3 regions of the Kitasatospora sp. NPDC053057 genome follow, and region 1 is predicted to be linked to each of the others. Evidence: predicted binding sites of a transcription regulator. Region 1 holds the regulator's gene; each other region holds the start of a gene.
The links. The regulator HrcA, encoded in region 1, represses chaperone genes, less so after heat shock. The targets are predictions, from matches to a motif close to TTNGCACTCNGNNNNNCNGAGTGCNAA.

Region 1 (9,681 bases):
GCGGTGGACGGCCGGGTCGACCGGATCATCCACAACCTGCCGGTCATCCGGCCCACCGTGATGGCCTCGGCGCCGCGCATCTTCGAGAAGGTCTACAACGGCATCGCCGGCCGGGCCCGGGCCGAGGGCGGCGCCAAGTACAAGATCTTCATGTGGGCCGCCCGGGTCGCCCGCGAGTACGCCCGGGTGGTCCAGGAGAACCGGATCGCCACCGGCACCGAGAGCGCCCCGCTCGGCCTGCGGCTGCAGCACGCGCTCGCCGACAAGCTGGTGTACGCGAAGATCCGGGCCGCCTTCGGCGGCCGGATGCGCGGCGCCGTCTCCGGCAGCGCCGCGCTCGCCCCCGAGATCGGCTACTTCTTCCTCGGCGCCGGGGTGCCGATCCTGGAGGGCTACGGGCTGAGCGAGACCAGCGCCGGCTCCTGCGTCAACCGCAAGGAGGACGTGCGGATCGGCACGGTCGGCCGCGCGCTGCCCGGCACCGAGGTGCGGATCGCCGAGGACGGCGAGGTCCTGCTGCGCGGCCCCGGCGTCATGCGCGGCTACCACGACCTGCCGGAGAAGACCGCCGAGGTGCTGGAGCCGGACGGCTGGTTCCACACCGAGGACATCGGCGAACTGACCCCCGACGGCTTCCTGCGGATCACCGACCGCAAGAAGGACCTGTTCAAGACCTCCGGCGGCAAGTACGTGGCGCCCAGCGAGGTCGAGGGCAAGTTCAAGGCGGCCTGCCCGTTCGTCAGCAACATCCTGGTGATCGGCAACGGCCGCAACTACTGCACCGCGCTGATCGGCCTGGACGAGGCGGTGCTGATGCCGTGGGCCGCCGAGCGCGGCCTGGCCGGGAAGAGCTACGCCGAGCTGGCCGTCGAGCCGGCCGTGCACCAGCTGATCGAGGGCTTCGTCAAGCGGGTCAACGCCGACCTCCAGCGCTGGCAGACGATCAAGAAGTTCCACCTGCTGCCGCGCGACCTCGACATCGAGCACGGCGAGCTCACCCCCAGCCTGAAGATCAAGCGCCCGGTGGTCGAGCGGACCTACGCGGACGCCGTGACGGCCATGTACGAGGGCGCCAACGAGGCCTGAGCCCGGCTCCCGTACGGTCCGCGCGGGGTTCGCGGGCCGTACGGGACAATGGGGTCATGCCCTCCGCACTCCCCGACGGCGAACCGGTGCCGTCCGACGGTTCCCTGCCCACCGACGCCCTTGCCGGGCTGGGCCGGCGGCCGTTCGGCTTCTACCTGCATGTGCCGTACTGCGCCAGCCGCTGCGGCTACTGCGACTTCAACACCTACACCGCCACCGAACTGCGCTCCTCCGGGGCGGTCGCCTCGCAGGAGACCTACGCGGACAACGTGGTCGCCGAGATCCGGCTCGCCCGCAAGGTGCTGGGCCCCGTCGACCTCCCGGTGCAGACGGTGTTCCTCGGCGGCGGCACTCCCACCCTGCTGCCGGCCCGCGACCTGGTGAAGATGCTCGCCGCGCTGCGCGAGGAGTTCGGGCTCGCCCCGGACGCCGAGGTCACCACCGAGGCCAACCCGGAGTCCGTCGACCCCGCGTACCTGAGCGAGCTGCGCGAGGGCGGCTACAACCGGATCTCCTTCGGCATGCAGAGCGCCCGCCCGCACGTCCTCCAGCTGCTCGACCGCCACCACACCCCCGGCCGCCCCGAGGCCTGCGTCGCCGAGGCCCGCGCGGCCGGCTTCGAGCACGTCAACCTCGACCTGATCTACGGCACCCCCGGCGAGTCCGACGACGACTGGCGGGCCTCCCTGGACGCCGCGATCGGCGCCGGGCCGGACCACGTCTCCGCGTACTCCCTGATCGTCGAGGACGGCACCAAGCTGGCCGCCCGGGTCAAGCGCGGCGAACTGCCGATGATCGACGACGACGTGCACGCCGACCGCTACCTCATCGCCGAGCAGGCGCTCGGCGCGGCCGGCTACAGCTGGTACGAGGTCTCCAACTGGGCCACCACCCCCGAGGGCCGCTGCCGCCACAACGAGCTCTACTGGACCGGCGCCGACTGGTGGGGCGCCGGCCCCGGCGCCCACAGCCACGTCGGCGGCGTCCGCTGGTGGAACGCCAAGCACCCCGCCGCCTACGCCCAGGCCCTCGCCGAGGGCCGCACCCCGGCGCTCGGCCGCGAGGTCCTGAGCGACGAGGACCGCCGGGTCGAGCGCATCCTGCTGGAACTGCGCCTGGTCGAGGGCGTCCCGCTCGACCTGCTGGCCCGGGCGGGTCGCGAGGCTGCCGCCAAGGCCCTCGTCGACGGCCTCCTCGCCCCCGAACCCTACGAGGCCGGCCGCGCCGTCCTCACCCTCCAGGGGCGGCTGCTGGCGGACGCTGTTGTACGTGACCTGGTGGACTGACATTCGTTAACGTGGGTGTCAGCCGTCGGAGGGAGCGTGCGATGACCGCCATCGATGATCGGATGACCGGGATCTTCGAGAACCTGGAGGTTCCGGAAGGCGTCAAGGCCGAACTCATCAGGGGGGAAATCGTGATGATGGCCGGGCCTGACATGGTCCACAACCTCATCGTTTCCGCGATTCAGCACCAGACCCCGTACGCCCGGTGGCGGGCGCTTCAGACCCAGGATCTGATCATCTCCGGCGAGGCCAGCGAACCCCAACCGGATCTGGTCGTGTTCGAGCGCGGTGTCGTCCCGGAGGCGGGCCGTCTGCTGTCCGCCTCCGCGGTGACCTTGGTGGTGGAGGTGGTCTCCAAGACCAGCGTGCACCGGGACTACCGGACCAAGCGTGAGATGTACGCCCAAGGCGGGATTCCGGCGTACCTCATCGTCGATCCGCTCAAGGGCGTGTGCGTGCTCCTCACGGATCTGACCACTGACACGCCTTCGGGTACCCCGGTGTACTGGTCCGAGCGGACCACCAAGTTCGGTGACCCGATTCATGTCGACCTGCTTGACATCGCCCTGGACACCTCGGAGTTCCAGACCTACTCCTGACCGGGCAGGGCGGTGAAGTCGATCAACTCCTCGACCTTCGCGAGGAGTTCGGGCTCCAGGTCCTTATAGGAGTTCACCTTCGACAGGATGTGCTTCCAGGCCGCCGGGGTGTCCGTCGGCCAGCCGAGGCGGCGGCAGGTGCCCTCCTTCCAGTCCTCGCCGCGGGGGACGGCGGGCCAGGCGGGGATGCCGACGCTGGAGGGCTTCACGGCCTGCCAGATGTCGATGTAGGGGTGGCCGACGATCAGGACGTTCTCGCCGGTGACCTGGGCGGCGATGCGGTGTTCCTTCGTTCCCGGGAGCAGGTGGTCGACCAGGACACCGAGGCGGCGGCCGGGGCCGGGGGCGAAGCCGGCGACGATCGCGGGGAGGTCGTCGATGCCCTGGAGGTACTCGACGACGACGCCCTCGATCCGCAGGTCGTCGCCCCAGACCCGTTCGACCAGTTCGGCGTCGTGCCGGCCCTCGACGTAGATGCGGGACTCGCGGGCGACCCGGGCGCGGGCGCCGGGGACGGCGACGGAGCCGGAGGCGGTGCGGCCCGGCGTACGGGCGGGGGCGGGGCCGGTCGGGCGGACCAGGGTCACCACTCGGCCCTCCAGCAGGAAGCCGCGCGGCACCATCGGGAACACCCGGTGCTTGCCGAAACGGTCCTCCAGAGTGACGGTGAAGCCCTCCGCGGTCTTCTCGCAGCGCACCACCGCCCCGCAGAAACCGGTGGCCGCCTCCTCGACCACCAGGTCCCGCTCGGCGGCCACCTCGGGTGCCGGCTGCTGCTTCTTCCACGGCGGGGTGAGGTCGGGTCCGTACTGGTGGCTGCGCATGGAGGCGACTATACGGACGGGCCGTCAGAGACGCCGCCGGGCATCGGGGCGAAGGGGTAGAACGTGCCCTCACTCGACCCTTGTACACGGACACGGCGCGCCACATTGCGCACAACATAATTCCTGTTCGCCAACTGGCTCGACCGGTGCACACTGCTCGGCGTGACAGAGACCGAAGAGAAGACCAGTCAACCCATTGAGTGGTGCGTCATCGCCAACGTGGCGCGCCTGACCACCCATGGACCCGGCGGAGAGGAGGTCCAGTCCGGCCTCAAGCACTTCCCGCCCGGAGCGAAGCTCCGGGTGCTTCCGCCCCGCTACCAGGACGAGGACGATCGGCTCCAGGTGATCGGGATCCACCGTGGGGGTCGCAGGCGGCAGATCTCCATGGTCCTCTTCCGACGGCACCTGGAGAACTTCCGGGTCAAGGCCGTCTACAGCCCTGCGGTGCAGAAGGTACGGGAAGAAGGCGGTTACTGGAACTGGGGCCGCGTGTGGTGCTGCCCGGAGATGGCACAGCCCTGGGCCGATCGATGGAACGCTCTTGCCGCCGGGCAACCGTCCCAGGAGTTTCCGCCATGGCCGGTCCGGTCGACCTTCGGTCCTGACGCCGGGCCCTGTCCTCACCAAGTTCCAGGAACCGTCTGAGGAGCTGAGGCATCGCTGATCACAGCTCTCACTCCTCCATGCCCGGGGCGCCCCAGACGGGGAACCAGCGGGACAGGTCCGGCTCGATCCGAAGATCATTCTTGAGGAGGTTGGAGATCTCGATCTCCAGAGGGTTGTTCCGTTTCTCCTGGCCAGGCTGTTTACACACCGGGTAGAAGGTGCCGCGCTTGTAGAGGTAGACCAGGGCCAGCGACTGCCCCTCCGGATTGCGGAAGCCGACCAGCGAGCAGAGCAGCTGCGGGCCGAAGCCGTTCGCCTCCAGCTCGCTGTTGACCGCGTGCAGGTCGTTCACCAGTTCCGGCAGTTCCTGGGGGGTGTGCCGGGCGAGCAGCCAGGAGTAGCCGTAGCCGTCCTTGGAGGCCTCCACCGGGACGCCGCCGCGCTCGGTGTCGGCGTCCAGCAGCGCCCGGACCTGCTGCTCCACCTGGACGAAGGACGCGCCCTCGACGGCAGCGAAGCAGACCGAGCCGAGCCCGGTGGGCAGGAACCCGGCCGCGGCCTCCAGGGTGAGTGCGGCGGACGGCACACCGAACAGCTGGTCGAGGTCGGGCTTGACGGGCTTGGTGCGGCCGAACAGGGCGTCCAGGAATCCCACGGGGGTCCTTTCGTGAACGGGGTCGTAACGGGTCAGCGGCCGAGCTGCTCGGAGATCTTCGCCAGCTGGGCCAGTCGCTTCTCCAGCGTCGGGTGGGTGGAGAGCAGCTGGGAGGCGGTCTCCTTGGCGTTCAGCGCGGGGGCGAAGTAGAAGGCGTTGTAGGGCTGCGACTTGCGCAGGTCCTCGGTGGGGATGGCGGAGATCTGCCCGGTCACCTTGGTGAGGGCGGAGGCCAGGGCGCTGGGCCGTCCGGTGAGCTGGGCGGCGGCCCGGTCGGCGGCCAGCTCGCGGTAGCGGGAGAGCAGCCGGGTGAGCAGGAAGCTGATGGCGTAGACGACCATCGACACCAGCGGGATGATCAGCGCCGCGATGGCCGCGTTCTGGTCGTTGTTGTTGCGGCCGCCGCCCATGAACCCGCCGTACATGGCGATCCGGGTCATCGCCCCGGCGAGCACGCCGAGGAAGCCGGCGATGGTCATCACCGCGACGTCCCGGTGGGCGACGTGCGACAGCTCGTGCGCCAGGACGCCCTCCAGTTCCTCCGGTTCGAGCCGGCGCAACAGGCCGGTGGTCACGCACACCACGGCGTTCTGCGGGTTGCGGCCGGTGGCGAAGGCGTTGGGCATGTCGTTGTCGGCGACCGCCACGCGGGGCTTGGGCATGTCGGCCAGGGCGCAGAGCCGGTCGATGGTGCCGTGCAGCTGGGGGTACTGCTCCTCGGTCACCGGCCGGGCGCCCATGGCCCGCTCGGTGATCTTGTCGCTGAACCAGAACTGGGCCACGAACAGCCCGCCGGAGATCAGCACGATCAGCGGCCAGGCCCCGCGCAGCAGCGCGATCAGCAGGCCCGTGAAACCGACGTACAGCAGCCCGATCACGAACATCGTCGCGACCATGCGGCCGGTCAGGCCGCGGTCGGGCGCGAAACGGGTGTGCTGGCCCGAGCTCGACATCTCTTGCTCCTCCGTTCGCCGTCGCTTTCGATGCTGCCACCCGGACGGCCCCGGGGCACCACCCCCGCACGCGGAGTGTCGTGGTGGCCGTCCGGAACTGCGGGCAGGATCACCCTGGCCGGGCCGTTCCTGCGGTAGGACCCGGGCCGTACACTGGCAGGTACGGTTTTGGCACTCGTGTGCGCAGAGTGCCAAGGTCGGGCCCTCCGAGGAGCGGCTCGCAGCATCACAGACGGACAACGTGCGAAGACGGAGGTGCGTGCCCCATGGCCGGTGAGGTCCGCCAGCTGGACGACCGCAAGCTCGCCGTGCTGCGCGCGATCGTCCAGGACTACGTGGGCACCGAGGAGCCGGTCGGCTCCAAGGCCCTGGTGGAGCGGCACAACCTCGGGGTGTCCCCGGCCACGGTCCGCAACGACATGGCGGCGCTGGAGGAGGAGGGGTACATCCACCAGCCGCACACCAGCGCCGGGCGCATCCCCACCGACAAGGGCTACCGGCTGTTCGTCGACAAGCTCGCCGAGATCAAGCCGATGAGCTCCCCGGAGCGCCGGGCGATCCGGCACTTCCTGGACGGCGCCGTCGACCTGGACGACGTGGTCAGGCGCACGGTGCGGCTGCTCGCCCAGCTGACCCGGCAGGTCGCCGTGGTGCAGTACCCCTCGCTCACCCGCTCCACCGTCCGGCACATCGAGCTGGTGGCGCTCGCCCCGGCCAAGGTGATGCTGGTGCTGATCACCAACACCGGCCGGGTCGAGCAGCGGATGATCGACTGCCCGGGCACGGTCGGCGAGACGGTCCTGGCGGACCTGCGGGCGCGGATCAACGCGCGGGCGGCCGGCCAGCGGCTTCCGGACGTCCCGGGACTGCTGGAGGAGCTGCCGGGGATCTTCGAGCAGGTCGACCGGCCGACCGTCAGTACTGTCCTGGCGACGCTGTTCGAGGCGCTCGCCGAACAGAACGAGGAGCGGATCATGCTGGCCGGCACGGCCAACCTGACCCGCTTCGGGCACGACTTCCCGCTCACCATCCAGCCGGTGCTGGAGGCCCTGGAGGAGCAGGTCGTCCTGCTCCGCCTCCTGGGTGAGACCGCGGACGCCGCGATGACGGTCCGGATCGGGCGGGAGAACGCGTACGAAGGGCTGAATTCCACCTCGGTCGTTTCGGTCGGCTACGGTTCGGGCGACGAGAGCGTGGCGAAACTGGGCGTGATCGGTCCGACCCGGATGGACTACCCGGGCACAATGGGGGCGGTGCGAGCGGTGGCACGGTACGTGGGGCAGATCCTGGCCGAGTCGTAGCAAGCAACCGCCGTCGGAAGTCCGGCGGCGGTGTCCAGTCGCACTACTACAGGCGGAACAAGCGGAGCATTTGGTGGCCACGGACTACTACGCGGTACTCGGCGTCCGACGGGATGCGGGGCAGGACGAGATCAAGAAGGCGTTCCGGCGCCTGGCACGCGAACTGCACCCGGACGTCAACCCGGACCCGAAGACGCAGGAGCGGTTCAAGGAGATCAACGCCGCCTACGAGGTGCTCTCCGATCCGCAGAAGCGCCAGGTCTACGACCTCGGCGGCGACCCGCTGTCGCCCGGCGGCGGTGGCGCGGGCGGCTTCGGCGCCGGCGCGGCGGGCTTCGGCTTCTCCGACATCATGGACGCCTTCTTCGGCGCCGCGGCCGGCCAGCGCGGCCCGCGCTCGCGCACCCGCCGCGGCCAGGACGCCATGATCCGGCTGGAGATCACCCTGGAGGAGGCCGCCTTCGGCACCACCAAGGAACTCCAGGTCGACACCGCCGTCACCTGCACCACGTGCAACGGCGAGGGCGCGGCCCCCGGCACCTCCGCCCAGACCTGCGACATGTGCCGCGGCAAGGGCGAGGTCTCCCAGGTCACCCGGTCCTTCCTGGGCCAGGTCATGACCTCCCGCCCGTGCCCGCAGTGCCAGGGCTTCGGCACCGTCGTGCCGACCCCGTGCCCCGAGTGCGCGGGCGACGGCCGGGTGCGGGCCCGCCGCACCCTGACGGTCAAGATCCCGGCCGGTGTGGACAACGGCACCCGGATCCAGCTGGCCGGCGAGGGCGAGGTCGGCCCCGGCGGCGGCCCGGCCGGCGACCTGTACGTCGAGATCGCCGAGACCAGCCACAGCGTCTTCCAGCGGCGCGGGGACGACCTGCACTGCACCGTCACCATCCCGATGACGGCCGCCGCGCTCGGCACCCAGGTGCCGCTGCAGACCCTGGACGGGCTGGAGGAGGTCGACATCCGGCCCGGCACCCAGTCCGGCCAGTCGATCCCGCTGCACGGCCGGGGCATCACCCACCTGCGCGGGGGCGGCCGGGGTGACCTGATAGTGCATGTCGAGGTGCAGACGCCCACCAAGCTCGACCCCGAGCAGGAGGAGCTGCTGCGCCGGCTCTCCATACTGCGCGGCGAGGAGCGGCCGTCCGGCCAGTTCGCGCCGGGCCAGCAGGGCCTGTTCTCGCGCCTGAAGGACGCCTTCAACGGCCGGTAGTCGTCCGGGAAGGGGTGCCGGGGGCAGTTCCCCGGCACCCCTTCCGTGTTGTCCCCATTCGGCCGCAGGCCCCTCCTGGAAAGGTCCTCGTCATGACCGCGCCCGTCTTCGTCGTCGAGACCGAGCGGATCGCCGCCGCCGCGCCCGGGACCGTGGTGCGGCTCGACGGCGCCGAGGGGCGGCACGCGGCGGCGGTGAAGCGGCTGACGGCCGGCGAGGCGGTGACCCTGGCGGACGGGCTGGGCCTGGGCGTGGACGGCACCGTCGCCGAGGTACTGGGCAAGGACGCCATCGACGTCACGGTGGACGCCGTGCGGCGGGAGCCGGAGCCGGCGCCGCGGATCGTGGTCGTCCAGGCGCTGCCCAAGGGCGACCGCGGCGAGCTGGCCGTGGAGACCATGACCGAGGTCGGCGTGGACGTGGTGATCCCGTGGGCCGCCTCCCGGTGCATCACCCAGTGGAAGGGCGAGCGCGGCGCCAAGGCGCTCGCCAAGTGGCGGGCCACCGCCCGGGAGGCGGGCAAGCAGTCCCGTCGGCTGCGCTTCCCCGAGGTGCGCGAACCGATGACCACCCGGCAGCTGGCGCCGCTGCTCGCCGGGGCCGCCCTCGCCGCCGTGCTGCACGAGGAGGGTGCCGAGCCGCTCGCGCAGACCGCGCTGCCCGCCGGCGGGGACATCGTGCTGGTGGTCGGCCCGGAGGGCGGGGTCTCCCCGGAGGAGCTGGCCGCCTTCGCCGAGGCGGGCGCCAAGCCGTACCGGCTGGGCCCCTCGGTGCTGCGCACCTCGACCGCCGGGGTGGCCGCCGGGGCGCTGCTGCTGGGGCGCACCGGCCGCTGGGCGTAGGGCTTGTCGGACGCGCCTCAGGGCCCGTCCGCGCTCCCCGTGCGCCCGCCGGGAGTCTCGGGAAAACGGAGCGGCTCGTACCCGCACCTGCTTACGCTGACCGGGTGACGGACTCCCTGAGCACCACCGCGGGCGCCTATCTGCGCCACCCCCATCTGCACGGTGAGCTGGCCGCCTTCGTCGCCGAGGACGACCTGTGGCTCGCCCCGCTGGACGGCGGCCGGGCCTGGCGGCTGACGGCCGATCACCTGCCGGTGCACCACCCCAGGTTCTCCCCGGACGGGCGGCACATCGCCTTCACCTCCACCCGGGA
Region 2 (9,681 bases), on a different contig from region 1:
GGGCGTCGGCTTCCCGAAATCGGGTCTGCCGGTGCCCCGCCGGGCGTTGAGGAGGCTGGGATACGTGGGCGAGTCCCCCGACAGGGTGCTGAGGGACGGCGAGCGGGAGCAGGGCCGCGAGCGCGAACGGACCGGTGCGCCGGCTGCCGGGGCGTCAGCCGAGGCCGTCGATGGGGTCCCTGCGGATGCGTCCGCGGAGAGCTCGGCCGACACGTCGGCCGAAGCTTCGGCGGAGACCACGGCCGGCGCGTCGGCGGAGACCACGGCTGACGCCTCGGCGGAGACCGCGGCCGGGGCATCCGCCGAGGCGTCCGCTGAGGCATCCGCCGACGCGCCGAAGGCGGGCGCCAAGGGCGGTTCGACCGTACAGCTCCGTGTCCGGGATGTGGACAGTCGGACGACGATGCTGCGACTGCCGGTGGACAACAAGACCACCGCGCTGCGGCTGCCCGAGGAGCTGGTGAAGCCTGCGGGCGACGACAGTTCCGATGGTGCGGCGGAGGAGAAGAAGGACTCGCCGAAGGCTGACGGGGCGAAGGAGGCCGCCGAGCGGCCGCCGGTCGCCGACCCGCGTCTCGCCATGCGGACGGCCTCGGCGGCAGCGGAGAAGGCCGTCGAGAAGGCCGTCGAGAAGGCCGTCGAGAAGGCAGCGGAGAAGACCGGCCGCGACGCCGACGCGCCCGACGCCGACTCCTCCACTGACACCGACTCCGACTCCGACTCCGACACGGATGCGGACACGGACGCGGACGCGGACGCTGATGCCGCCGCCGAGTCCTCCGAGGACTCCTCCACCGAGGCCGACTCTCCCGCCACCGCCACCACCACCGTCGCACTGACCAAGAACGGGCAGCCCGGTCAGCAGGCGGACGAGTCGGGCCAGTCGGGCGAGGCGGGCGAGTCGGGCCGGACCGGGAAGCTGGAGAAGCCCGAGCCGCTGCGCGCCCCCGCGGCCCCCGCTGTCGCCCCTGCCGCCGGGACCGTGCCCGAGCCCCCGGAGCCCGCTCCGACGCCCGAGCCGACCCCCGTCCCGGAGCCGGTGCCCGAGCCGACCCCGGAGCCCAAGCCCCTCCCCGAACCCGAGCCGACCCCGGGCCCCGCACCGCTGCCCGGCCCGCCCCCGAAGCCCGTGCCGGGCCCCGCCCCCACGCCGCCGCCGCTGCCCGAGCCGGACCCGCGGCCGGTGCCGCCCGTCCCGCCGCTGCCCCGGCCGGAGCCGCTGCCCTCCCGGCAGCCGGCTCCGCAGCCGGAGCCCCAGCCGCAGCCCTCGCCCGAGAACACGGCCGAGGCGATGGAGGTCCTGGCCACCCTCAACGCCCGCCCGGTCTCGCCGCTGCGGCGCGCGCTCAAGCGGATCACCATCTGGACGGCGTTCCTGGCCGTGGTGCTCGGCGCGGTGGTGGTGGCCCAGCTGCTGCGCCCGCTGCCGGACCCGAAGGTGCGGATGACGACCGCGGGCAGCTTCAGTTTCTCCGGCGACCAGCTCGACCTCGCCTGGCCGACCAAGGGTCAGTCCGCCGCCGAGGTGGTCGGCGTCGGCAGCCTCGGCAGCTCGGGTCAGGAGACGCCGGCCTCGATCGCCAGCGTCACCAAGGTGATGAACGCCTATCTGATCCTGCAGAAGTACCCGCTGAAGAAGGGGGAGGGCGGCCCCAAGATCAAGGTCGACAAGCAGGCCGCGCAGGAGTCCGGCAACGCCGACGAGTCCCGGGTGACCCTCGTCGAGAACCAGGAGCTCACCGAGTACCAGGCGCTGGAGCTGCTGATGCTGCCGTCCGCCAACAACGTGGCCCGGCTGCTCGCCCGCTTCCACTCCGGCTCCGAGGAGGCGTTCGTCAAACTGATGAACGACACCGCGGCCAAGCTCGGCATGACCAACACCACCTACGCCGACCCGGCGGGCTTCAACGCGGACACCAAGTCCACCGCGAAGGACCAGCTGAAGCTGGCCGAGCAGGTCATGCAGGACGACATCTTCCGGCAGATCGTCTCCACCCCGGACACCACGTTCAACAACGTGAAGATCTCCAACACCAACAACCTGATCAACCCGAAGACCGGCGTCATCGGCGTCAAGACCGGCTCCAGCACCCCGGCCGGCGGCTGCCTGATGTGGGCCGCCTACAAGGACATCGGCGGCGTGAAGCGGATGATCCTCGGCGTCACCCTGGGCCAGCAGGCCACCTCGCCCAACCCGGGCGACGGCATCCTGCCCACCGTGCTCAAGGTCAGCGGCAAGCAGATCCAGGCCGCGCAGAACGGGCTGAGCGGCCAGACCGTGGTGAAGAAGGGCGATGTCGTCGGCACCGTGGACGACGGGCTCGGCGGCAAGGTCCCGGTCGTCGCGACCAAGGACCTCGTGGTGGCCGGCTTCCCGGGCGTCACCGGCACGATCACCCTGGACCCGGCCGCGCTCCACCACAACGAGAAGGCGGGCAAGGAGATCGGCACCCTGCGGGTGGGCGCGGGCGACGGCAAGTCGGAGGTCCCGGTGGCCCTCCAGGCCGACCTCAACCCGCCGTCCATCCAGTCCCGCCTGCTGCGCCTCCTCTGACCCCTCCCCGACCCCCGAAGGGGGAGCCGGCCCATCCGGCTCCCCCTTCGCCGTTCCCCGGTCCGCCACCCCCGGCTCACCCCCGATCCGGTACGCTGTGAACGGCCTGGTCACCGACCGGCCACGCCTCAGTAGCTCAGGGGATAGAGCACGGCTCTCCTAAAGCCGGTGTCGCAGGTTCGATTCCTGTCTGGGGCACAACAGAACCGCAGCTCGCAGGCCCTCCGCCCACCACGGGCCGGAGGGCCTGCGGCATTTCCACCCCTCACCGGCCCGCCCGCCATGGCTCGGTCGAGAGCGGGTACCGGCAGGTCCGCCGGAGGGCCGGCGGACCCGGAGCCGCCGGATCCGGAGGAACGGCGAGGTCGGGCCCCCGGTTCGCCGGTCGAGCGGGTCCGTGGGAATTCCGGAATCACGCATTCTTCTTGTGGCCCTGCGGTAATCGAACCTCCGATGGTTCGCCGTCGGTCTTCCCGGGCGGGTTCGCCGGAGAATTCACCACGGGTCGGACCCGTGGGTATTAGCTGAATGTCGTGCACATGTCCACATTGGCGATGTCGGGGAATCCCGGTGCACGCGCGACAGGGGGAGAAAGCTCATGGGGTGGGCGCGCGCATGATGGCCCTTCAGGCCAGAGGCGTAGGGAAGAGCTACGGGGACAAGTAGGTCCTCCAGGACTGCGGGTTCGAACTGCCGGAGGGGTCCATCACGGCGCTGGTCGGCCTGGTCGGCGCGGGGAAGTCCACGCTGCTGCGGCTGATCGCCGGCCTGGACCGCAGCAGTCCGGGCGGGATGGCGGAGCGGGTGCCGGCCTCGGCCACGCTCGCCGAGATCGTGCTCGGCACCCTCCGCGGCGCCCAGGCCGGGGCGTCCGCGTCGCGGCACGCCGGCTGACCCGCGCAAGGCCGCACGACTCCCGAAAGGCAGTGCACCCATGGTCCGCCCAGATCGTGCTCACCCTGGTGATGCCGAAGCTGGCGACCATGGTCGCGCCCACCACCACCTTCGGACGCGGTGTGACGGACTACCAGATGGCGATCCTGTACTGGCACCAGACCTCGCTGACCCGGCTCGCGGACGGCGGCGTGGCGGTCGAGTACCAGCCGAACGGCTACTTCTGGGAGGCCCAACTGATCTCCAGTGCGGTCTTCCTGGTGCTGACCGCCGCCCTGCTCGCCTACGCCTGGCACACCGTGCGGACCATCCCGGGCAAGGCCTGACCGCTGCCGCCCGCTCTCGGGCCCTTCGCCGGATCCGGCGGAGGGCCTTCGGCGTTCCCGGGGCGGCTCCCCGGGGCCCGCGGCCTCAGCGGACCGGCGCGTCCGGGCGGTCGGCCGGACCGTCCCGGCCGGGCACGCCCGACTCGGCGCCGCCCAGCGGGTCGCCGTCCATCAGGCCGCCGTCCATCAGGCCGCCGCCCAGTGGGTCGCCGCCCAGCGGACCGTCGGCGTGCGGTTCATCGGTGCGCGGCGCCCTGGCGGACGACACGATGACCCGCTGGACCCGTGGCCTGGTCCGCCAGTTGACCCGCCGTACGTCCCGGGCCAGCGCTCCCGGCCGCCAGAGTTCGATCACGGCCGTCACGACGCCCAGCACGACGCCGGCGGCCAGCCAGCCCGCCACCACGTCGCTGGGCCAGTGCACCCCGAGGGCGGTCCGGGTCCAGCCGATGGTCAGCACCGTCGCCGCGGCCACCGCGCAGGCGGCGGTTCGGCCCCGGCGGTCGACCCGGTACCAGAGCAGGCCGACCAGGACGGCGCAGGTGATCGCCGAGGCCATCGCGTGCCCGGAGGGGAACGCCGGGCCGCCGGCGTGCGAGACCGGGTCGGAGAAGGCGGGCCGCTGCCGGTCGACGGCCAGCTTGAGCGCCCACTGGGTGCCCCAGCCGACCAGTGCCTGGGCGGCCACCCAGCCGGCCAGCACCCGGGCGCCGATCAGCCAGAGCCAGGCGGCCGCGATGCCGAGTAGTGCACGCATCGTGACGGGGCCGCCGATGTCGGAGAGGGTCTGCACCGCGGCGGTCCAGATCCGGTGGTCCCGTGCGTAATCGTGGAGTCCGCTGATCCAGTCCTGGTCGAACTGGTGCAGGGGGTGCCAGTGGCCCGTCACCAGCGTCGCCAGGAGGCAGAACAGCGCGGCGCAGCCCAGCGCGAGCGACGCGTCCCGAAGGAGGCGACGCTGACGCACAGTGACGGAGGTCGTGCTGTTGGTCAGGTGCATGCCTGGTACCTTCCCAGCGCCCTGCGCCGATCGGGAGCTGAGGTGATAGCGATTCGGCATCTTTTGTGCGGAGGACCTGCGTGCGCCGGGATGCGAGCGCGGGTGGAATACGGGGGCGCGCGGGAACGTGTGCGATCGCCCGGCTGTTCAACGAATGGGCGACGGTTGCGTGTGCGGCCTGTGAAGAAGTGCTCTACGGGCGGTCGCGGACGGGCACATGAGGTGCCTGATCGGTCACTGAGTGTCCAGATCCGGGGTGAAAACCGGCAGGATACTGCATTGCCGGGAAGAATCTGAGCGACTTGGGAATGTTGTCCGGAATCTGTTCGTTGGATCGTTACGTGTGAGCCCTTTTGGGCCCGCACTTCTTGCCCTCTCGGGGCAGGCAGGCAGACCTCGGCAATTCCAGCAAAGGGAGCAAGCATGGCCACCCGTGCCGTCGTTCGCGACAGGGCCGACCGGACTCGCGCGGCCCGCCCGACCAACCTTGAGGCCGACCGTGACTTGGTCGGTATGTACCTCGACGAGATCGCCAGGACGCCCCTGCTCGATGCCGCCGAGGAGGTCGAGCTCTCGCTGCGGATCGAGGCCGGCGTGTACGCCCAGCACATGCTGGACGAGGGTGAACTCCCCGACGGCGTCACGCGCGAGGAGCTGGAGGCGATAGCCGCCGACGCCGAGCGCGCCAAGGACGTCTTCATCCGCTCGAACCTCCGTCTGGTCGTGGCGGTCGCCCGCCGCTACCCGCGCAGCGGGCTGCCGCTGCTGGACCTCATCCAGGAGGGCAATGCCGGCCTGGTGCGCGCCGTCGAGAAGTTCGACTACGCCAAGGGCTTCAAGTTCTCCACCTACGCGACGTGGTGGATCCGGCAGGCGATCACCCGCTCGATCGCCGACCAGTCCCGCACGATCCGGCTGCCCGTGCACCTGGTCGAGGAGCTCGGCCGGATCCGCCGGGTGCAGCGCGAGAAGTCCAAGGAGCTGGGCCGCGAGGCGGAGCCGGCCGAGATCGCGGCCGAGCTGGACACCACCGAGGCCCGGATCAAGGACGTGCTGGACTGGGCGCGGGACCCGGTCAGCCTCAACATGTCGGTCGACGACGAGGGCGAGACCCAGTTCGGCGACCTGGTGGAGGACACCGGGGCGACGTCCCCCGAGGACGCCGTGATGGTCATGCTCCGCCGCGAGGAGCTGGACGACCTGATCGGGCGGCTGGACGACCGCACGGCCTCGATCATCCGCTCCCGCTACGGCATGGAGGACGGCCGCGAGCGCACCCTCACCGAGGTGGGCAAGCAGCACGGCCTCACTCGCGAGCGGATCCGCCAGATCGAGAAGCACGCCCTGGCCGAACTGAAGAAGATCGCCGACCACGCGGGCTTCGAAGCCGCCTGACGGTTGACGGCCGAGGTCGACCACCCGGGCCCTGGTGCGGAGCGCTCCGCACCAGGGCCCGTGGCGCGTCGCGGGCCTCTTAGGCTGGAGGGACAGGTCAGACCGTGAACAGGGGATCGGCAGGGGAGTGGACAGAGTGAGCGAGCAACGACAGGAACAGGGGCAAGGGCAGGGAGAGCAGGGGCAGGAGGAGCAGGACCAGCGGCAGCCGAAGGCCGAGGGCGGTCAGGACGCGGCCTCGGCCAAGGTCAAGGCCCGCCTGGTCTTCCGCGACCCGCTGGACCAGCAGTCCCGGGACGACACCGACGCCGGCTGGGGCGACCGACCCGGGGCTGGGGAGAGCGGTGGGCGGGGGCTGGACTGGTACCTGAGCCAGCGCCCGCCGCACCACGGGGGCTAGGGAGCGAGGGGCTAGGGAGCGAGGGACTAGGGAACGGGGGACTAGGGAACGGGGACCGGAACCGGGGATCAGCGCGCCGTGAGCAGCGCGTCGCGGATCTCGGTCAGCAGTTGGACCTCCTTGGCCTCGGCCTCGGCCGCCTCCTCGGCGACGCTCTTGCGCCTGGCCGCCATCCGGTTCATCGGCACGATCAGGACGAAGTAGACGACGGCGGCGGTGATCAGGAACTGCAGGGCGGCGCTGAGCACCGACCCCCACAGGATGAGGATTCCGGACGTGACCTCACCGGTGCCGCTCACCTCGCAGGGCCCCTTGAGGCAGGAACTGTAGGACGCCAGGTCCTTCGTCCCGAACACACCGACGATCGGATTGATCACGCCCTTGACGAAGGCGTTGACGATGTTGGTGAAGGCCGCGCCGATGACGACGGCGACGGCGAGTTCGACGACATTTCCACGCAGCAGGAATTCCTTGAAGCCTTTCATGCCGCCTCGAACGACGAAGTCGTTCCACGGTTACGGGTGATCTTCCGGAAGCCCGGATTGACAACCCGTACGGCCCACCGCGCCCCCCGAGGACGGCGGCAGCGCGGCCCGTGCGGGCCCGAACGCGAGCGCCGCGGCCACCGCGAGCAGCACCAGCGCGGGCACCCCGGCCCGCCGTCGGACGGCCCGGCGCCAGCGGTGCCACCCGCCGCACCCACGCCGGATCGGCGGGAAGCTCGGCACCTCCTGCCGGGGCGGCACGGTGGGCGCGGGCAGCGGAACGGACAGGCTCATGGTCGTCATCGGGCACCTCCGGATTCGGTCGGTCACCATGCGGTCGGTCACCGCTCGGTGACCCACACGATGCTCGCTCCCGCCGCCGCCGGAAAGCCGATTCCCACAGCCTGTGGACAACCCCGCCCCTGTGGACAACTTCGTACACTCACACGAGTGAGTCCGACCTCCGAAAACTGACGGACGACGCGCGAGAGCACGAAGAGCAACGCGAAAAGGCCCGCCGCCCCCGCGCGAAGCGGGGCCGACGGGCCTTCCCGTGAAGCCTCAGGAGCTCCCGGGAGCCCCGGGAGCCGAGCTCAGCTCGCGGCCGGAGCCGGGCTGCTGGACGAGCTGGACGAGTTGGACGAGCTCGACGAACCGGACGAGCCCGAAGTGCTCGACGAGCCGGACGAACCCGACGTCGACGACGACGTCGAGGATCCGGCGGACGAACCCGCGCCCACCGAGCTGCTGGAGGACGAGCGGCTGTCGGTCCGGTAGAAGCCCGAGCCCTTGAACACGACACCCACGGCCGAGAAGACCTTGCGGAGCCGTCCCTGGCAGTCGGGGCACGTGGTCAGCGCCTCGTCGGTGAACTTCTGCACCGCCTCCAGGCCGCTGCCGCACTCGGTGCACTGGTACTGGTACGTGGGCACTTGTCTTCCTCCTGGCACTCTCGCCTGATGAGTGCTAACGATGGTCAATGATGCGGTATTCCGTTGGATCAGTCCAGCGAATCCGGTGTGAGATGAGCCGGTACGGGCCGCGTTCGACCGCTCGCTCAGCCCTTGGCCGCGCCGACCAGCTGCCCCGCGCCGGCCCGCTCGGCGGACCCCGCCACCACCTGGCTGGTCCGGCTCGGTGCGACCAGCAGGTGCCGCATCGACACCAGCGCGACCAGCCCGAGGCCCGCGCCGACCAGCGGCACCAGGAACCCGGCGGACGGACCGTGGCCGTCGATCAGTCGCCCGGCCACCATCGAGCCGACGGCCAGGCCCAGGCCGATGGCGCCGGTCAGCCAGGTGAACGCCTCGGTCTTGGCCCCGTCCTCGACCAGGGTCTCGACCAGGGTGTAGCCACTGATGAGGGTCGGGGCGATGGCCAGGCCGCAGACCAGCCCGGCGATCGACAGCGTGACCAGGTTGGGCATCGCCCACAGCGTCGAGCAGCCGACCACCAGCAGCGCGTAGCTGATGACCATCCGGTGCTGGACGGCCCGCCGCCAGGCGATGACGCCGTAGAGCACGCCCGCCACCATCGAGCCGCCCGCGAAGATCCCGTACACGGTGCCGGCGGCGTCGTGCTGGCCGACCGAGTCGGCGAAGGCGTTCACCGAGACCTGCATCCCGCCGAACACGGCCCCCACCCCGAGGATCACGCCGGCCAGCAGCCGGACGCCGGGCGAGGTCAGCGCGGAGGCGCGTCGCGTTCCGGGCTGCGGGGCGGTCCGGGCCGGTGCGGTGCGGCGCTGGGCGGCGAAGACCAGTCCGCCGACGAAGGTCAGCGCGGCCTCCGTGATCAGCGCGGTGGACGGACTGACCGAGGTGGCGATCTTGGCGGCCAGGATGGGGCCGATCACGAAGGTGAACTCGTCCGTCACGGACTCGAAGGCGAACGCGGTGCTCACCTTGGCCGCCGAGTGGGCGGAGGCACCCTCGGCGCCGATGGTGGCGATCCAGCGCGCCCGGACCATCGCGCCGATCTGCGGGACGCTCGCGCCGGCCGGAACGGCGGCCAGGAACAGGCACCAGGCCGGCGCGTGGCCGAGCGCCAGCGCGATCAGCAGGCCGACCGAGGCCGCGTGCACCGCGACGGTCGGGACCAGGACGGCGGCCTGCCCGTACCGGTCGGCGAGCCGCCCGGTCTGCGGGCCGATCAGGGCCTGCGCGACGGCGGCGATCGCCGTGACGGTGCCGGCGGTGCCGTACGAGCCGTGGGTGTCCTTGACCAGCAGCAGGATGCCCATGCTGAGCATCGCGTAGGGCAGCCGCGCGATGAAGGCGGGGGCCAGGAACGTCCAGGCACCGGGCGTGCGCAGCAGCGCGCCGTACCCGACCTTGGCGGGTGCGGTCGTGGGGGTGGTCGCGCTGTCGGGGGTGCTGTCCGCGGTGAGCGACGTGGAGTCCGCGGTGATCTCGACCGTTCGGCGGGCCGTCACGGTCGGTCCTTCCTGCTGCCTGGTAGCGCGGCAGGGCATGGGGTGGCCCCGACGGCGCCGAGAGTCGTCCTCTCGCGCGTCGACCGGGGTAGATACCGGGCCGGCCGGGCCTGGTGGGCCGGGGCCGGACCGCGGCCGCCGAGCGGTCGCGCCAACTCTGCGTCAGGCAGATGCTGGGGGTGGTCTAACGGTA
Region 3 (9,681 bases), on a different contig from region 1:
GTCGGAGGGCTCGGCCTCCCCCGGGTCCGCCTGGCCGGCCGCACCGGCGACATCGTCGCGCATCGGTCCATGGTGCCTGGTCGGCCGGGAAAACGCGGCACCGCGTCCGGAGTTGTGCACCGGAACGTTATGCGCTGCGGCACCGTGCGGCGTGCCGCGCACCACCGGCCCCTCCTGCACCGTTCCGCCTTCCGCCCCGCCGCCGTGGGTGGTCCCGTCCGTCGCGCCGTCCGCCGAGTGTCCTGCGGCTGCGTGGTTCGCCGCAGTGCCTGTCCGCTGGTCCCCGAGGTGCTCCACTCCTCCATGGTGCAACCTCGGGACCGTAACGTCACACGCCTGTGCGGCGCCCGCTCCGGAATTCGACTGCGGCGCGCCGCAGCCGGCGGCGCCGCCGGTGGTCAGCGGACCAGGCCCCAGCGGAAACCCAGCGCCACCGCGTGCGCGCGGTCGGAGGCCCCGAGCTTCTTGAACAGCCGTCGGGCGTGGGTCTTCACGGTGTCCTCGGACAGGAACAGCTCGCGCCCGATCTCGGCGTTGCTCCGTCCGTGGCTCATGCCCTCCAGCACCTGGATCTCACGTGCCGTCAGGGTCGGCGCCGCGCCCATGTCGGGGCTGCGCAGCCGGCGCGGGGCGAGCCGCCAGGTCGGGTCGGCGAGGGCCTGGGTGACGGTGGCCCGCAGTTCGGCGCGCGAGGCGTCCTTGTGCAGGTACCCGCGGGCACCCGCGGCCACCGCGAGCGCGACGCCGTCGAGGTCCTCGGCGACGGTGAGCATGATGATCCGGGCGCCCGGGTCGGCGGACAGCAGCCGCCGGACGGTCTCGACCCCGCCGAGGCCGGGCATCCGGACGTCCATCAGGACGAGATCGGAGCGGTCGGCCACCCAGCGGCGGAGAACCTCCTCCCCGTTCGTCGCGGTGGTGACCCGGTCCACACCGGGTACGGTCGCGACGGCGCGGCGAAGCGCCTCGCGGGCGAGCGGGGAATCGTCGCAAACGAGAACGGAAGTCATGACCGTCGTCCTCCGCAGCTGATCCGCGTCACGTTGAGCCTCCTGGCTGGTACGAACCTCTCCGACACGGCCGATCGGCGACAGACTTCGTCCTGATCGCCCCGACTTGCCCGCGATCGTTCCCGACGTCCGGCGCCCGCTAACCGCCTCCGCACTTCCAACGACCGTCACTCGAATGAGTTACGGCCTTCAGGGCATCTCCACCACTGTACGTGGCCAACCCATTACCGATCAGCCGCATCGCGGTGCACACGCCGCACTTTTGCGCAGCTCGCGCGCGGTCGGCGTACGACCCGCACACCGGTGCGGCGTGTCGCGCGCCCCTCGGCCACCCGATTGCCACGCCCGAGCCCAGCGAAAGCCCATGCCCACTTTGCCCGTTTTTATAGCTTTCGTATGGTCATTGACTGTTGTGCCAGTGTGTGGGTGACTTGTCCATGGAGTTGCCTTAAGTCATATTTCCAGGTGTCCATACCAGCGCGGGACGCCCCGCCGGGCACCGCTCGGCAGCAGCCCGCCGAAAAGCCCGGCCGCCGCCGACCGCCTCTGAAGGGAATGAGCCATGGCAGATTTCTCCCGTCTCCCCGGTCCCAACGCGGACCTCTGGGACTGGCAGCTCTCGGCAGCCTGCCGCGGCGTGGACAGCTCGCTCTTCTTCCACCCCGAGGGCGAGCGCGGGGCGGCGCGCAGCTCGCGCGAGGCCAGCGCCAAGGAGGTGTGCATGCGCTGTCCGGTGATCGCGGAGTGCGCCGCGCACGCCCTGGCGGTCCGTGAGCCGTACGGCGTCTGGGGCGGGATGACGGAGGACGAGCGCGAGGAGATGCTGGGCCGCTCGCGGCACCGCCTGGTGGAGGTCCCGCTGGCCCCGCCGGCGGTCGCGCACCGTTAGACCCGCCTCCGCGGTGCGCTGTGGAGAAACGTTTCTTCGCGGCGCTTCAGGCCCCTGCCACCCCATTCGGGGGCACGAGGCCCCCGGTCACCGACCGTCAGCGGTCGGCCGCCGCACCCGCCAGCCGCTCCTGCATCAGCGCGACGGCCGGGACCTCGGCCAGGTCCGGCAGGGTCAGCGCCACCACCTGGCGCACCGCCGGCACCCCGGAGGCCGTCCGCACCGGCACCGTCGACACACCGTCAGGACGCACCGACTGCAGAGCCAGTCGGGGCAGCACCGCCACCCCGAGCCCGGCCGCCACCAGGCCGACCACCGCCGGGTAGTCGTCGGTCGCGAAGTCGATCCGGGGCTCGAAACCCGCCCCCGCGCACAGCTCCACCAGGTGCCCCCGGCACTGCGGGCAGCCGGCGATCCACTGCTCCCCCGCCAGCTCGGCCAGCCCCACCGGCCCGCCCCGCCCGGCCAGCGGGTGACCGGCGGGCAGCAGGCCCACCAGCGGATCGTCCAGCAGCGGGGTGACCACCAGATCGGACCAGTCGGTGCCAGCCGACAGCTGCTGCGCCTCCAGGTTCGCCTCGGCCCGCGCCTCCCGCGGCGAGCCGTGCGCGGGCGCCGGCACCACGGTCGCACCGTCGGACTGCGGGTAGCGGAAGGCCAGCGCGATCTCGCACTCGCCGCCGCGCAGCATCGCCAGCGACTCCGGCGGCTCGGCCTCGACCAGCGACACGCGCACCCCCGGATGGCTGTCCCGCAGGCGGGCGACCGCGGGCGGCACCAGGGTGGAACTCGCGGTCGGGAAGGAGACCAGCCGCACCCGTCCGGCCCGCAGCCCGGCGATCGCGGCGACCTCCTCCTCGGCGGCGGAGAGCCCGGCCAGGATTCCGGTGGCATGCTTGAGCAGGACCCGCCCGGCCTCGCTGAGCTGCATCCCGCGGCCCGAGCGGACCACCAGCGGGGTGTCCACCGACTTCTCCAGGGCCTTCATCTGCTGGCTGATGGCAGGCTGCGTACACCCCAGCTCGCGGGCGGCGGCGGAGAAGGAGCCGGTGCGGGCGACGGCACGCAGGACGCGCAGATGGCGGGCCTCGATCATGCCTCAGTTATAAGGCAATCTTTGCATTCTGCAAAATTCTACTGATAGCTGAAGCCTCAAGCGCGGGTGAGTGACAGCCGGAGGCCCGGCCCGACTCCCCGAGGGAGCGGACCGGGCCTCCGGTCAGGCGTCGGTGCCTCAGTGCGAGTGGCCGTGGCCGCCGTGCGAGTGACCGGCCTCGGCCTCCTCCTCCTTCTTCTCCACCACGAGGGTCTCGGTGGTGAGGAGCAGGGAGGCGATCGAGGCGGCGTTCTCCAGGGCGGAGCGGGTGACCTTGACCGGGTCGATGACGCCGGCCTTCACCAGGTCGCCGTACTCGCCGGTGGCCGCGTTGTAGCCCTGGCCGGCCTCCAGCTCGGAGACCTTGGAGGTGATGACGTAGCCCTCCAGGCCGGCGTTCTGGGCGATCCAGCGCAGCGGCTCGTGCAGCGCCTTGCGGACCACGGCGACACCGGTGGCTTCGTCACCCGACAGGCCCAGGCCGTCGTTCAGCACCTTGGCGGCGTGGACCAGGGAGGCGCCACCACCGGCGACGATGCCCTCCTCGACCGCGGCGCGGGTCGCCGAGATGGCGTCCTCCAGGCGGTGCTTGCGCTCCTTCAGCTCCACCTCGGTGGCGGCGCCGACCTTGATGACGCAGACGCCGCCGGCCAGCTTGGCCAGGCGCTCCTGCAGCTTCTCGCGGTCCCAGTCGGAGTCGGTCGCGGCGATCTCGCCCTTGATCTGGGCGACGCGGCCGGCCACGGCCTCGGAGTCACCGGCACCGTCGACGATGGTGGTGTCGTCCTTGGTGATGGTCACGCGGCGGGCGGTGCCCAGCACGTCCAGACCGGCCTGGTCGAGCTTGAGGCCGACCTCCTCGGAGATGACCGTGCCGCCGGTCAGGACGGCCAGGTCGCCGAGGATCGCCTTGCGGCGGTCGCCGAAGCCCGGGGCCTTGACGGCGACGGCGTTGAAGGTGCCGCGGATCTTGTTCACGACCAGGGTCGACAGCGCCTCGCCGTCGACGTCCTCGGCGATGATCAGCAGCGGCTTGGAGGCACCGCTCTGCAGGATCTTCTCCAGCAGCGGCAGCAGCTCCTGGATGGAGGAGATCTTGCCCTGGTTGATCAGGATGTACGGGTCCTCGAGGACCGCCTCCTGACGCTCCGCGTCGGTGACGAAGTACGGCGACAGGTAGCCCTTGTCGAACTGCATGCCCTCGGTGAAGTCCAGCTCCACGCCGAAGGTGTTCGACTCCTCGACGGTGATGACACCGTCCTTGCCGACCTTGTCGATCGCCTCGGCGATCAGCTCGCCGACCTGGGTGTCCTGCGCGGAGAGGGACGCGACGGCGGCGACGTCGTCCTTGCCCTCGATCTCGCGGGCGATGGACAGCAGGTGCTCGGAGACGGCGGCGACGGCCTTGTCGATGCCCTTCTTCAGAGCGGCCGGGCCGGCACCGGCGGCGACGTTGCGCAGACCCTCGTTGACCAGGGCCTGGGCCAGCACGGTGGCGGTGGTGGTGCCGTCACCCGCGACGTCGTTGGTCTTGGTCGCGACCTCCTTGACGAGCTGCGCGCCAAGGTTCTCGTACGGGTCGTCCAGCTCGACCTCACGGGCGATGGTGACACCGTCGTTGGTGATGGTCGGGGCGCCGAACTTCTTGTCGATGACGACGTTGCGGCCCTTGGGGCCGATGGTCACCTTGACGGTGTCGGCCAGCTTGTTGACACCGCGCTCCAGCGAGCGGCGGGCGTCCTCGTCGAACTGCAGGATCTTCGCCATGTTCCCTATTCCCTCGGGGCTGCGGCCGGCCCACCGGCCGCCGAACTACGTGAACCAACAACCACGCCCCGGGCCCCTGTCACTTGGGACACGGATCCGGGGCGGGTCGGAACGACTTACTTCTCGATGCCGCGTTACTTCTCGATGATGGCGAGAACGTCGCGAGCCGAGAGGACGAGGTACTCCTCGCCCTGGTACTTCACCTCGGTGCCGCCGTACTTCGAGTACAGGACGATGTCACCGACGGCGACGTCGAGCGGCAGACGCTGGCCGTCCTCGAAGCGGCCCGGGCCGACAGCCAGGACGACGCCCTCCTGGGGCTTCTCCTTGGCGGTGTCCGGGATAACCAGGCCGGAGGCCGTGGTGGTCTCGGCGTCGAGCGGCTGGACCACGATGCGGTCCTCGAGCGGCTTGATGGCAACCTTGCTGCTGGTGGTCACGTCCGAGCTCCCCTTCGGAGATTACGGGGTTTTCTAACGGGTAGGGGCGAACCTGCGGGCCTGCCGTCGCGGGGGTCAGACACACGTCTTCGCGTTAGCACTCCCCCAGTGGGGAGTGCCAAGGATGACCATAGGCTGCGGTTAGCACTCAGTCAACCAGAGTGCCAACGGCGCGCCCGACGGACTCTGATTGCCTCCCCTGACCGGTCAGAATGACCTCGTGGACACCGAGAACCTCCAGCCCCTGCTGACACCCCAGGGTCAGGCCCTGCTCGCCGAGCTGCGCGAGTTCGCTCCCGAGGAGGAGCTGGCGCTGGCCACCCGGCTGCGGCGGGAGCACCCGGCGGAGCTGGTGTCGGCGGCGTTCGGGCAGGCGCGGCTGCGGCAGCGGGCGCGGGCGAAGTTCGGGGCGGACGCCGACCTGATGTACTTCACGCCCAACGGGGTCGAGCAGTCCACCCGGCGCAGCGTGGCCGAGTGGCGGGCGCGCCGCTTCGCCGAGTTGGGCGTACGGCGGCTGGCGGACCTGTGCTGCGGCATCGGCGGGGACGTACTGGCGCTGGCCCGGGCCGGGATCCGGGTGCTGGCCGTCGACAAGGACCCGGCGGCCTGCGCCGCCACCGCGGCCAACGCCGCCGCGCTGGGTCTGGCCGAACTGGTCGAGGTGGTCTGCGCGGACGTCGCCGAGGTGGACGTGACCGGCTACGACGCGGTGTTCACCGACCCGGCCCGGCGCACCTCGCGCGGCCGGGTGTTCGACCCGGAGGCGTACGCGCCGCCGCTCTCCTGGGCGATCGAGGCCGGGCGGCGGACCCCGATCGGCGCCCTGAAGGTCGCCCCGGGCATCCCCCACGAGGCCGTCCCGGCGGACGCCGAGGCGGAGTGGGTGTCCGACCACGGGGACGTCAAGGAGGCGGTGCTCTGGTTCGGCACCGGGGCGACCCGCCCGCACCGCGCCACCCTGCTGCCGCAGGCCGCCAGCCTGACCGGCGGCGACCTGCCCGACCCGCCGGCCGGCCCGGTCGGGCGGTACCTGTACGAGCCGGACGGCGCGGTGATCCGGGCGCACCTGGTGGCCGAGGTGGCCGAGCAGGTCGGCGGCCGGCTGATCGACCCGAAGATCGCCTACCTGACCTCGGACCGGCTGATCGCCACCCCGTACGCGCACGCCTTCGAGCTCACCGACGTGCTGCCCTTCCACATCAAGAAGCTGAAGGCGCTGCTGCGCGAGCGCGGGGTCGGCACGGTGGTGATCAAGAAGCGCGGGATGGCGATCACCCCGGAGGAGCTGCGCCGTCAGCTCAAGCCCTCCGGGCCGAACACCGTCACGGTGATCCTCAGCCGCACCGACAACGGGCCGCTGATGATGCTGGGCCAGCCGGTGCAGACGCCTCAGGAGGCCGGCGGCTGGATGTAGTCGTCCAGCCGGGCCACCGAGAAGCCCTGCTCCTGGATCCGGGCGAGCAGGTCCGCGAACATCTGGGTCATCGTGGCGCCCTTGAGCTCCTTGGGGCCGCGGAAGTGCGCCAGGATGATGTCGCCGGGCTTCAGCTTCTTGTCGCCCGCCTGGTACTGCATGTCGTGGATCTGCATCGACTCGCGCCAGAGCACGATCGCGCGCGGGCCGCACTGCTGCACCGAGTTGTTGAGCGTCGGGGTGTTGGCGCCGTCGCCGAACGGCGGGCGGAACAGCAGCGGGGCGGTGCCGTACTGCTGGGTGAGCGCGGCCTGGTCCTCGCAGATCTCGGACTTCTGCTTGTCCGGCGGAAGCTTGCTCATCACCGGGTGGGTGACGGTGTGGTTCTGGATGTGGTTGCCGAGCGCCTGGAGCGGCTTGAAGTAGCCGTAGTCGTTCTTGACGATGTCCTTGGTCAGGAACATCGTGATCGGCACCTTGAGGTCGGTCAGCATCTCGACGAACTTCGGGTCCTTCTCGGCGCCGTCGTCGATGGTGATGAAGACGACCTTGTCGGTGGTCTTCACGTCGCTGAACACCGGTACGGTGCCCGTGCGTTCGAGCTTGATGGGCTTGTCGGCGGGCGGCGCGGGGGCCGGGGTCAGCGGCTTGAGGTTCCACTTCGCCCAGGCCGCGGCGTCGCCCTCGGCCGGGGCCGCGCCGGGCGTGGTGGCCGCGGCGCCCGGCGTGCCGCCACCGCCGGACGGCTGGGGCGCCGCAGACGCGGCCTTGGTCCCGGGTGCGGCGCCGCCGCCGTCCCCGTTGTCGCCGCAGGCGGTGGCGAAGGCCAGCAGGGCCAGCGCCCCCGCCACGTACGTCCTGGTCCTGCTTCGCCCGTCCCTGTTCACCGCACCGCGCTCCCGGTCCCGTCCAGCTTTCTCTCAGCTATGCACGGTAGCGGCCGCCGCGGCGGTTCCCGACCACCGTCTACTCGACGTGCTCGCTGACGAAGGACCAACGGTGCACCGGGCGGCCGAGCAGCTCGGCCGGCGGGTCGGCGACCGGTGCCGGCTCGCCGTCCCACCAGGTGATCAGCAGCACCCGCTCACCGGGCGCGGAGAACAGTTCGGTCCGGGCGAGCCCGGCCGCGCCGCGCAGCGCGGGCAGCGCGAACTCCCGCACCCAGGCCGCGAGTTCAGCCGATCGGCCGTCCGCCGCCCGGGCCTCCCACATCGCGGCGACGGTCACGCGGCGCCGCCGCCGAGGGCGTCGTAGGCCTGGCCGTGGAGATCGCCGTGTTCGATCACCGCAGCCGGCACGTGGACGTCGGTGACGGGCAGCGAGGAGTCCGCCGACAGGTCGAAGGCGGAGGGGGCGCGGTCGCGCCACACCATCTCGGAGCCCAGCGCCGCCACCATCGCGCCGTTGTCGGTGCACAGGCCCGGCCGGGGCACCCGCAGCCGGATGCCGGCCCGGTCGCAGCGCTGCTGGGCCATCTCGCGCAGCCGGGAGTTGGCCGCGACGCCGCCGCCGATCATCAGGTGGTCGACGCCGTTGTCCTTGCAGGCCTTGACGGCCTTGCGGGTGAGCACATCGGTGACCGCCTCCTGGAAGGAGGCCGCGACGTCGGCGATCGGTACCTCCTCGCCGGCCCGGCGCTTGGCCTCCACCCAGCGGGCGACGGCGGTCTTCAGACCGGAGAAGGAGAAGTCGTACTCGGGGTCGTTCTTCCCGCTCAGGCCGCGCGGGAAGTTGATCGCCTTGGGGTCGCCCTCGCGGGCCGTCCGGTCGACGATCGGGCCGCCCGGGAAGCCCAGGCCGAGCACCCGGGCGACCTTGTCGAAGGCCTCGCCGGCGGCGTCGTCGATGGTCGCGCCGAGCGGGCGGACGTCCGCGGTGATGTCCTCGCTGAGCAGCAGCGAGGAGTGCCCGCCGGAGACCAGCAGGGCCATCGTCGGCGAGGGCAGCCGGCCGTGCTCCAGCTGGTCGACGCAGATGTGCGAGGCGAGGTGGTTGACCCCGTACAGCGGCTTGTCCAGCGCCCAGGCGTACGCCTTCGCCGCGCTGACGCCGACCAGCAGCGCACCGGCCAGGCCGGGGCCGGCGGTGACGGCGATGCCGTCCAGGTCGCTGGCCTTGACCCCGGCGGTGTCCAGGGCGCGCTGGATGGTCGGGACCATCGCCTCCAGGTGGGCGCGGCTGGCGATCTCCGGGACGACGCCGCCGAAGCGGGCGTGGTCGTTGACGCTGGAGGCGACCGCGTCGGCCAGCAGCGTGGTGCCGCGCACGATGCCGACGCCGGTCTCGTCGCAGGAGGTCTCGATGCCGAGGACGAGCGGTTCGTCAGCCATGGGGGGTGTCCTCAATGTCCTTCGGGTCGGTGCTGTCAGTGCTGGGGTGTTCGAGGCGCATCACCAGCGCGTCGATGTTGGCGGGCTGGTAGTAGCCGCGCCGGATGCCCACCGGTTCGAAGCCGTGGCGCTCGTACAGCCGCTGGGCGCGCTGGTTGTCCACCCGTACCTCCAGCAGCAGGTCGGCGCAGCCGCGCCGGGCGGCCTCGTGGATCAGGTCGGTGAGCAGCGCCGTACCGAGGCCGGCGCCCTGGTGGCGCTCGTCGACGGCGATGGTCTGGACGTCGCCCTCGCCGGCGACGGCCATCAGACCGGCGTAGCCGACGATCGTGCCGTCCGCGGCGGTGGCGACCGAGTAGTGGCGGGTGCCGCCGGGGTGGGCCTCGGCGAGCTCGGACCAGAACATCCCGTGGGACCAGGCGTCCTCGGGGAACAGCCTGAGCTCCAGGTCCATCACCGGCTCGATGTCCCACCAGCGCATCGGGCGCAGGGTGGTGCCGTGGTTCACGCCGGGAGCACCGCCTTGCCCCCCAGAACGGTCTTGTAGCCGGCCGGGACCTGGGCGTCCGGGCGGCGCAGGTACAGCGGCACGTTCGGCAGCAGCTCGCGACCGGCGGTCAGCTCGGCGGCCGCGAAGCCGGCCAGGGCGCCGGCCGAGACGTGCTCGGGGCCGTGCGCGCCCGGGAAGGCGTCGGGGTAGAGCAGCGCGCCGGCGCCGACCGAGCGGGCCGC

Region 2: the regulator HrcA is predicted to act here: its motif matches at 7,998-8,024, upstream of ACIG5E_RS16355 (FmdB family zinc ribbon protein).
Region 3: the regulator HrcA is predicted to act here: its motif matches at 5,344-5,370, upstream of groES (co-chaperone GroES).

The regions. Positions count from the first base shown of each region.
Region 1 is NZ_JBITZP010000029.1:15,073-24,753, forward strand. Features, by position in the region: gene ACIG5E_RS26690 (AMP-dependent synthetase/ligase) at 1-1,086, shown strand, start outside; gene hemW (radical SAM family heme chaperone HemW) at 1,143-2,372, shown strand; gene ACIG5E_RS26700 (Uma2 family endonuclease) at 2,414-2,971, shown strand; gene ACIG5E_RS26705 (DUF3097 domain-containing protein) at 2,962-3,795, opposite strand; gene ACIG5E_RS26710 (hypothetical protein) at 3,958-4,443, shown strand; gene ACIG5E_RS26715 (hypothetical protein) at 4,472-5,059, opposite strand; gene htpX (zinc metalloprotease HtpX) at 5,092-6,012, opposite strand; gene hrcA (heat-inducible transcriptional repressor HrcA) at 6,279-7,313, shown strand; gene dnaJ (molecular chaperone DnaJ) at 7,387-8,526, shown strand; gene ACIG5E_RS26735 (16S rRNA (uracil(1498)-N(3))-methyltransferase) at 8,619-9,368, shown strand; gene ACIG5E_RS26740 (PDZ domain-containing protein) at 9,473-9,681, shown strand, end outside.
Region 2 is NZ_JBITZP010000013.1:93,666-103,346, forward strand. Features, by position in the region: gene ACIG5E_RS16310 (D-alanyl-D-alanine carboxypeptidase) at 404-2,554, shown strand; tRNA gene ACIG5E_RS16315 (tRNA-Arg) at 2,680-2,752, shown strand; gene ACIG5E_RS16320 (hypothetical protein) at 3,278-3,448, shown strand; gene ACIG5E_RS16325 (hypothetical protein) at 3,481-3,774, shown strand; gene ACIG5E_RS16330 (phosphatase PAP2 family protein) at 3,860-4,774, opposite strand; gene ACIG5E_RS16335 (sigma-70 family RNA polymerase sigma factor) at 5,198-6,169, shown strand; gene ACIG5E_RS16340 (hypothetical protein) at 6,306-6,569, shown strand; gene mscL (large conductance mechanosensitive channel protein MscL) at 6,638-7,054, opposite strand; gene ACIG5E_RS16350 (hypothetical protein) at 7,085-7,357, opposite strand; gene ACIG5E_RS16355 (FmdB family zinc ribbon protein) at 7,648-7,986, opposite strand; gene ACIG5E_RS16360 (MFS transporter) at 8,112-9,371, opposite strand.
Region 3 is NZ_JBITZP010000020.1:99,747-109,427, reverse strand. Features, by position in the region: gene shbA (RNA polymerase sigma factor ShbA) at 1-63, opposite strand, end outside; gene ACIG5E_RS22045 (response regulator transcription factor) at 399-1,010, opposite strand; gene ACIG5E_RS22040 (WhiB family transcriptional regulator) at 1,573-1,899, shown strand; gene ACIG5E_RS22035 (LysR family transcriptional regulator) at 1,997-2,995, opposite strand; gene groL (chaperonin GroEL) at 3,134-4,762, opposite strand; gene groES (co-chaperone GroES) at 4,897-5,202, opposite strand; gene ACIG5E_RS22020 (methyltransferase domain-containing protein) at 5,423-6,619, shown strand; gene ACIG5E_RS22015 (polysaccharide deacetylase family protein) at 6,595-7,506, opposite strand; gene ACIG5E_RS22010 (hypothetical protein) at 7,586-7,846, opposite strand; gene tsaD (tRNA (adenosine(37)-N6)-threonylcarbamoyltransferase complex transferase subunit TsaD) at 7,843-8,949, opposite strand; gene rimI (ribosomal protein S18-alanine N-acetyltransferase) at 8,942-9,430, opposite strand; gene tsaB (tRNA (adenosine(37)-N6)-threonylcarbamoyltransferase complex dimerization subunit type 1 TsaB) at 9,454-9,681, opposite strand, start outside.